DNA from 2 places in the Shewanella sp. ULN5 genome. Region 2 is predicted to be linked to the other one. Evidence: riboswitches for the same ligand, from Rfam matches in the RefSeq annotation. Region 2 holds a riboswitch; the other holds the start of a gene.

What was found. Region 2 has a riboswitch for thiamine pyrophosphate ahead of thiC (phosphomethylpyrimidine synthase ThiC). Riboswitches for the same ligand answer to the same signal wherever they lie in the genome.
Region 1: it holds a riboswitch for thiamine pyrophosphate, as region 2 does, so the genes downstream of both, ORI98_RS16745 (TonB-dependent receptor) here and thiC (phosphomethylpyrimidine synthase ThiC) in region 2, are expected to answer to the same signal.

What each region holds. Positions count from the first base shown of each region.
Region 1 covers NZ_JAPJEE010000023.1:23,371-27,949, forward strand. Annotated here, with positions in the region: gene ORI98_RS16745 (TonB-dependent receptor) at 1-1,062, opposite strand, end outside; TPP riboswitch at 1,121-1,248, opposite strand; gene ORI98_RS16750 (YcfL family protein) at 1,352-1,747, opposite strand; gene ORI98_RS16755 (PaaI family thioesterase) at 1,770-2,246, opposite strand; gene ORI98_RS16760 (PaaI family thioesterase) at 2,239-2,751, opposite strand; gene hinT (purine nucleoside phosphoramidase) at 2,751-3,104, opposite strand; gene ORI98_RS16770 (M61 family metallopeptidase) at 3,323-4,579, shown strand, end outside.
Region 2 covers NZ_JAPJEE010000002.1:174,073-178,651, forward strand. Annotated here, with positions in the region: gene thiC (phosphomethylpyrimidine synthase ThiC) at 1-1,930, opposite strand, end outside; TPP riboswitch at 2,121-2,220, opposite strand; gene kdnA (8-amino-3,8-dideoxy-alpha-D-manno-octulosonate transaminase KdnA) at 2,719-3,903, shown strand; gene kdnB (3-deoxy-alpha-D-manno-octulosonate 8-oxidase KdnB) at 3,981-4,579, shown strand, end outside.

The DNA of each region.
Region 1 (4,579 bases), on a different contig from region 2:
AACACATGGCTCTGTGCCAGATTCATTCCAATCACTATCATAAGCTGTGCATTGCTTGCTAGCCCAATAATCAGGGTTAGCCCAATCACCATCATAAGCATGCTGATGATCCGTATTTGCAAATGAGGTTAAAGACGTTAGCTCAAAATATTTAGCGCCTGTATAAGAAAGTTTGAGTCCAACACCTGTGGTTTTCTGATTATCAACACCCGGTTTATCGGTTAAAGTATTTGTGCCATTGTTATCCAATGTCCAAGCATCATAACCATTATCAAAGTCGGCGTATAAGAAGGTTAAATCTGCTTGTAAATCATCCGTCGCATACCAACGTAATTTAGCTCGCGCACTCAATTCATCTCGCTTGTTGGTATCATCACGGTCTAAATAAGTGTTATTTTTGAAACCATTTTGATCATGTTTTTCTACCGACACACGATATAAAAGCTTGCCTGAATCTGTCACAGGTCCTGAACTAAACCCTGAAAACGTCTGTAAGTCATCATCACCTAAACTGACTTTAACACCGTTCTCAAATGTATCTGTCGGGTCATTACTTTTAAGGTATATCAAGCCCGCAAGTGCATTAGCGCCATATTGCGTTCCTTGTGGGCCACGTAATACTTCAACCTGTTGCATGTCATACATACTCGACACCATGCCAAGGCCGGATAAATCGATATCATCAACAATAAACCCGACTGAAGAATTAGGTGCACCTTGGTATTGCTCTTGCTCACCAACACCACGAATTTGGAAGTATTTAGGACGAGAACTGCCCCCTGACCAGTTAAAGTTGGCAATAGAATTTAAAACATCTTCAAAATGTTGCGCCCCCTCATCGGCTAATTGTTGTGCATCAATAACCGTCACGCTTGAAGGCATTTTATCTAAGCTAACATGGCTAAAATCAGCGTTAACGACAATCACTTCCATTTTTTCGGATTCAGGGGCCACACGTTCAACAGACTCAGTTGCGGCCATAAGATTACCAGCATAAAGGGCAGACATAACTGCCAATGCGAGTGGTGTTTTAAGCAAAGATTTTGTTTTTACAGGGAGCATAGGACCTCAAATATGTATTTTGAGATCCGGCAGGTAGCGATAAAGAAGTGCACATCCATGACATCGAAGTGGCCCATTCCTACGCCGGTATTAGCCGGATCAGGTTCTAAGGGTTCATCTTGCGATATCTCAGTTTTCTTAATACTGTCAATGATTGACGTTCAGAAAACACCCCTTGGCGTCAGGGATTATATCTTAAATTTAACAAGGTAACAGACAAAACTAATACTTTTTTATCACTAAAAAATAAAGCCTGATGATCAGGCTTTATTGGCAAGTGAATCAATTTCTAATTAGAAAATGCTTTACGTACATAAACTTCAAATCGACTTGCTGTTGCATTCGGTGCAACGGCATTGACTTGTATTTGTTGCTTACCATGCAATTTTAATGATTTCCAACTTGTCGCTTCATCTTCTATGGTAAAGCCACTGGCATCAAACCAAGTAAACTTGTATTGCAAACGTAAATCAGTCGCCACTAAGCTACTAATTTGCGCCGCGGCTTGAATTAAATCTGCAGACTGACGTGAAGTAATATTTGAAACTGACACTTCACGACTAAACGAGTTGTTATCTACCCGAATCTCGCCCTGCGAGTTAGCCGAAATACCTGAGGTATGATTAGCACAAGCGGCAAGTAATAAGCTGATGGACAATATGATCAAATAGGTAATCTGTTTCATTTTTATTCCTTTATATGTTGACTCAATCAATCAAAAAATGGGCCCTAGCGGTGGCAATTAACTGCTTGCGGTTATTTTGCCAACAGTTGATATTGACATTTGCAACACGTCTACCCTGTCGAGTGATTTTGCACTCAGCAAAGGTATCCTGATGTAAACCCGCACGTAAATAATCGATTGAAAAGTCGACTATCTTAGGCACTTTTTTGGCTTGCATGAATACCATTAATTGCACAATGGCAGACATCTCCATAAATCCTGCTATCACGCCGCCGTGAATAGCCGGTAACACCGGATTACCAATATTGTCATCCTTCGCGGGTAACTTAAACACCATTTCATCGCCAAAACGCGCTACCGACATACCAATAAATTGCGAGTAAGGAACCTGTGCAAGCAAGTAGCTGTAATCATTTAGTTCAATGGCTCTTTTAACCACATCCTGCACATCTAGAGATGGACAATCGATTTGTTCAGAAGGCTTATTCATATCAGTCATTTTTCACCTCTGGCAAATATCCCATTAAGGCTTGACGAAAATCCTCGCCAACCATTTCAGGGCTAATCCGCATAAATGTTCCCACAGCATGGGCAATCGGCTCATCAATACTGTCTTGATAAGCAATCGCACGGGTGAACGCCACACTTGATGATAAGCGATAACATTCTGCAAAAGCGTACACCGCTTTATGTGGCTCAGCAGGCTTCATGTAATCCACCCGTAAATCGAGGGTGGGAGAGATTTCTAATGATTGATATTTTTTTAAGATGGCGCACACCACGGCAGTGCCGCAAGTGGTATCAATTAAAGTGGTGATCACGCCGCCATGTATCACCCCAGTATCAGGATAGCCGATAATATCTTGACTATAAGGCAGTTTTATCAATACATGATGCTCACTCGCCTCCTGAACTGATAAGCCTAATCGGCGGCATTGTGCTAACTGATTAACAAATCGGGTAGCAACTTCCGTTAATGGAAAAAAATCAGAATTAATTTTCATTAGCCACGGCTCAACATAGGGCCAAGCGGCTTACCACCCAATAGATGCAAATGAATATGGTAAACCTCTTGACCACCATGTTTATTACAATTCATGATTAATCGATAACCGTCTTGTGCAATACCAGCTTCTTCGGCCAACTTTGCCGCTACCGTCATCATGCGGCCCAAGGCTAATTCATCTGATGCTTTCACATCATTAGCTGTCGCAATTAAATGATTCGGAATAATCAAAATGTGCGTCGGTGCTTGTGGTGAAATATCACGAAATGCAGTGACTAACTCATCTTGATAAAGAATGTCTGCAGGAATTTCACGACGAATAATTTTACTAAAAATGGTTTCTTCGGCCATTTGCTTGTCCTTTTTGCGATGACTGCGTCTAGATAGCACAATCTGAAAAACATACTTTACGTACCATAGCGTATTTACCAAGATACCGATGGGATTAAGTTTATCGTATTTTTTAATAAAGATAACCGCTATTAGTGGTTTTTAATTAAGTGGGTTTGCGTAAAAGCGCCAATTTTGGCAGCATGTCATCTTTATCGTTTCTAGTGACTGGATTTTCTATGCATCATCATATTCATGCCATCGATCCCAAAGCCCATTTATTTGCCATAACAGCCACGTTAAATAATGCCCGAAACAATCAAATATTCAGTTTGCCTGCCTGGCTTCCGGGCAGTTACATGATCCGAGATTTTGCTAAAAACATTATTGATATTCAATTTTTTGATGAAAATAACCTTGCCATTCCCTTTCAACAATTAGACAAACAAACTTGGCAGGTGGCTAATCACACCGCCACTATCACATTACGTTATCAAGTCTATGCATGGGATTTATCCGTTCGTACTGCTCACCTCGATACTAACCATGGATTTTTCAATGGCAGCTCGGTGTTTCTCGCCGCAAAAGGGCTAGAACAAGATAAGCAAAATGTCACTATTGCCCCGCCAGCATTAAGTGAATTATCACAATGGAAAATCGCCACCAGCATGTCACGAGTATCCGGTGAACCATTTGGTTTCGGTGAGTTCAGCGCTGAAAATTATGATGATTTAATTGACCACCCCGTTGAAATGGGTGATTTAACCATTGACACATTTATCGCCGCTGGCGTTCCACACGATATTGTATTAAGTGGGAAACATCGCGCCAATATGGCCCGTTTGAAGCAAGATTTACAAGCCATTTGCGAGTACCAAATTCACTTTTTTAACACACCAGCGCCGTTTGAGCGTTATGTATTTATGACCACGGTACTGGATAATGGCTTTGGCGGATTAGAGCATAAAGCCTCTACAGCATTAATGTGTTCCCGCAACGATTTACCGCTAAGTGAACATGGCGATGTTGATAAGGGTTACCGCACTTACTTGTCTCTTTGTAGCCACGAATATTTCCACAGTTGGAATGTCAAACGCATCAAGCCAGCTCAATTTACGCCGTTTGATTTATCCCAAGAAAGTTATACGGAACAACTATGGGCTTACGAGGGGATTACCTCTTACTTTGATGATTTCATTACCTATCGCAGTGGCTGCATTGATCAACAAAGTTATTTAACGCTACTTAGTGAAACCATGACAAGGGTTTACCGCAGTCAAGGTCGCTTTAAACAAAGTTTAGCGTCATCCAGTTTCAATGCTTGGACTAAGTTTTATAAACAGGATGAAAATGCCGCGAATGCCATTGTAAGCTATTACACTAAAGGCGCGTTATTTGCCTTACTGTTAGACTTAACCATTAGGTTAGAAACCAAGGGAGAAAAAAGTTTAGATGATGTCATGCGACAGCTTTGGCAAGAATATGGTTTAACCGGT
Region 2 (4,579 bases):
CTGTTGCTTTAAACTCAACTGATTTTTGCGCCATCTGCTGAGCAATTTCATCAACTTTACTGCCGCTTGTTTGGTAAGACTGATAATCAGCAGGTGAAATCACCTCTACTTTTTGCTCGGCTTGTTTTTCAAGCTTCGCGGCATATTCACGTACATCCTGAGTAATTTTCATCGAGCAAAATTTAGGCCCACACATAGAGCAAAAATGCGCAACCTTAGCCGACTCTTGCGGTAATGACTCATCGTGAAAGGCTCTGGCGGTTTCAGGATCAAGTCCAAGGTTGTATTGGTCTTCCCAACGGAATTCAAATCGCGCTTTTGATAATGCGTTGTCTCTTACCTGCGCTCCCGGATGCCCTTTAGCCACATCGGCGGCATGGGCGGCGATTTTGTAGGCAATGAGTCCTTGTTTTACATCTTCTTTATTGGGTAAGCCTAAATGCTCTTTGGGGGTGACATAACACAGCATCGCTACGCCATACCAGGCCATCATGGCGGCGCCAATACCAGAAGTAAAATGGTCATAACCCGGTGCGATATCTGTGGTTTGTGGGCCTAAGGTATAAAATGGCGCTTCATCACAATGGGCTAATTGTTTTTCCATATTCACTTTAATAAGCTGCATAGGCACATGCCCAGGACCTTCTATGATGGTTTGTACATCATATTCCCAGGCAATTTTCACCAGTTCACCTAAGGTTTCAAGTTCTGCAAATTGTGCCTCATCATTGGCATCAGCAATCGAGCCTGGACGCATACCATCGCCCAAAGACAATGACACATCATACGCAGCACACAGCTCGCAAATTTCGCGAAAGTGCTCATATAAAAAACTTTCTTTATGGTGACTTAAACACCACTTTGCCATTATTGAACCACCACGGGACACAATGCCAGTTAAGCGTTTTGCCGTCATCGGCACATAACGTAATAACACTCCAGCATGAATGGTAAAGTAATCAACGCCCTGCTCGGCTTGTTCAATTAAGGTATCTCTAAAGACTTCCCAGGTGAGATCTTCAGCCACGCCATTCACTTTCTCTAGTGCTTGATAAATCGGTACTGTGCCAATAGGCACGGGGGAATTGCGAATGATCCATTCACGGGTTTCATGAATATAGCGCCCAGTCGATAAATCCATCACGGTATCAGCGCCCCAACGAGTAGACCAAACCAGCTTTTCCACTTCTTCTTCGATTGAAGATGTTACTGCTGAATTACCAATATTGGCGTTCACTTTAACTAAAAAATTACGCCCGATAATCATAGGTTCTGATTCAGGATGATTGATGTTAAGCGGGATGATTGCTCGGCCTCTTGCCACTTCGCTGCGCACGAACTCTGGGGTGATTAATGCGCCAATTTCTGCGCCAAACGCCTCGCCTTGTGCTTTTTGGGTTAACACTGTGTCGGCAATGTCTTGTCTTGCCATGTTTTCACGAATGGCAATGTATTCCATTTCTGGGGTAATAATACCCTGACGAGCATAATGCATTTGGGTTACCCGCTTACCGACTTTGGCACGGCGTGGTGGAACCAATGCATCAAAACGTAAATGGTCTAAACCATCATCGGCTAATCTTTGCTGGGTAAAATGCGAGCTTGCACTATCGAGCTGCTCGGTATCATGACGTTCTTCAATCCAGCTTTGTCTTAACTTTGCTAGCCCTTCACGAACATTAATGTTTGCCTGAGGATCAGAATAGGCGCCAGCACAGTCATACACTTTAATCGGAGGATTAGCTTCCATAATTGGATTGTGCTCATCGCCACCAATTAAGGTATCGGTTTGCAGTATTTGACGCATTCCCACCCGAAGATCAGCACGACTGCCAGAGAGGTAAATTTTCTCAGAGTTAGGATGTTGTAACGGTTTTAAGGTATCGATAAAAGCTTGTGCGCTAGCACGGGTTTGGCGACGATTTGACATGAGCAACCTCGAATTAAATGAGAGAAAGTTGCTTGTCTGGAGGAAAATGTGTTGAGAGCCAGCAATATGAATAACAGGTTGAAAAGCACTGTGAGACTCAAGTTACTGTCAATAATCGAAAGGAGGAAACACGGGTAAAACGAAGTGAGTATGGTAAAACCACTTCAGTTTTACGCATGAATAATCGCTAAAGATTATTATGCTTGTTACCTACGCAGGTTTTAGCCTGATCAGGTTCAACGGATCCCGAATTAACGGTCTCAGCCTTAATGGCACTCCGACAAGATGGCAGCAGTATAATCAGAATTATTCATTAAAAACAAGTCATACCAATCAGATTAAATATTTATCCCCTTATAATCCATGCGCTTTTTTAGCGTCTGTTGTTGTATTCAGATTCACCTCTTATATACCCTCTGTTAAAAATATTACTGTTATCCAGCAATCATCACTCAATATTTGAGGCAATAACTTACTTTAAATTTCACCTCGACACTGAAGCAGCTATTTGCTGTGACTCGCCGCTATTAGTGTAAGCAAGTTAAGGCTTTTGGGCCTCATCAGCTAACTTGCAGTTCGGCTTAAATACATGCCTTATCACACCCAAATCATCGTTAAATAAAGATGGTGATATGTTACTGTGAGGCGCGGGTTAGACTAATTAATCTACAGCACTAAAGAAAAATGAATTATTTTTCAATAACTGTCGCAGTCTCCCCATTAACCTAGTTATAATTAGCGGGTTTATGTAAACGCAAAGATGCGTAGAATTTTAGGAGATAATTTCCATGCCAGGTTTTGAATTATTCGGTCCAGAAGAAAAGCAGGAAGTCGCTGATGTAATGGAAAACGGTTTTACCTTCCGTTACAACTTTGACCACATGCGCAATGATCGCTGGAAAACTCGCGACATGGAGCAGTTACTCTGTGAAAAGATGAATGTTAAACATGCTCATCTTTTATCAAGTGGCACAGCCGCTCTTCAAACCGCTATGGCTGCTGCGGGTATTGGCGCTGGTGATGAAGTTATCGTGCCACCATTTACCTTTGTTGCTTCAGTTGAAGCAGTCTTCATGGCAGGCGCTGTCCCTATTTTTGCTGAAATTGATGAAACCTTATGTTTATCACCAGAAGGCATTGAAGCCGTTATTACTCCTCGTACTAAAGCCATCAACTTGGTCCATATGTGTGGCTCTATGGCAAAAATGGACGAGATTAAAGCCGTTTGTAAAAAACATAACTTAGTCATTTTAGAAGATGCTTGCCAAGCCATTGGTGGCAGTTATAAAGGTCAAGCATTAGGTACTATCGGTGATGTAGGTTGTTACTCATTTGACTCAGTAAAAACCATCACTTGTGGTGAAGGTGGTGCAGTAGTCACTAACAACACTGAAATCTACAACCATAGCCACATGTTCTCAGATCATGGCCATGACCATGTTGGTAACGATCGTGGTGCTGAAGGCCACCCTATTATGGGCTTGAACTTCCGTATTTCTGAAATGAATGCTGCTATGGGTTTAGCTCAGTTACGCAAGTTAGATAAAATTATCGCAATTCAGCGTAAAAACAAAAAAGCCATCAAAGATGCCATGGCCAGCATTCCTGAAGTGACATTCCGTGAAATTCCGGATCCACAGGGTGACTCTGCCGGTTTCTTAACCTTCTTCTTACCAACAGAAGAACGCACCATTGAAATCAACAAAAAACTGGCTGCTAACAAAGTAGATGGTTGTTTTTACTGGTATATTAACAACTGGCACTACTTGAAAAACTGGAAACACATTCAGGAATTAAAAGCCCCTGCTGCTTTACCTATCATGCTTATCGCTGATCGCCCTGATTATACTCAAATTAAAACACCAAAGTCTGATGCCATTATGAGCCGCACCATTTCGATGCTGATCAAATTGTCTTGGACTGACGAGCAAATTGCTGAACGTATTGAAAATATCAAACGTGCTTTTGCGTAATTTAGCCTTTAATTCTGTCACTTCCTTTGAGGTGACAGTACTTTTTACAGTAAATATCTCAACTGGAGAGTGTTGTAATGAGTTTTAAAAATTTTAAATGTGTACCAAAAATGATTTTCGGCCGTGGCTCATTCGCACAACTTGATGACGTATTAGCTCAAGAACGCAAAGAAGCTGATGATTTTGTGGTATTCCTTGTAGACGACGTTCACCAAGAAAAACCATTAGCTGGCCGAGTTCCTAGCAAAAGTCATGACTTAGTGATTTACGTTAACGTAGATGACGAGCCAACGACAGTACAAGTTGATGCGTTAACCGCACAGGTAAAAGCCTTTAATACTAAACAGCCAGTCAGTGTTGTTGGTTTAGGTGGTGGTTCTACAATGGATTTAGCCAAAGCCGTATCGCTTATGCTAACGAACCCAGGTAGTTCATCTGAATATCAAGGTTGGGATTTAATCAAAAATCCAGCAATCCACCATATTGGTATTCCGACTGTATCAGGAACTGGCGCAGAAGCTTCACGCACCGCAGTATTGTGTGGCCCAGTGCGTAAGTTAGGCTTGAACTCAGACTACACTGTATTTGATCAAATCATTATGGACTCAGAGCTCATCGCCGGTGTACCTACTGATCAATGGTTCTACACAGGTATGGACTGCTTTATCCACTGTGT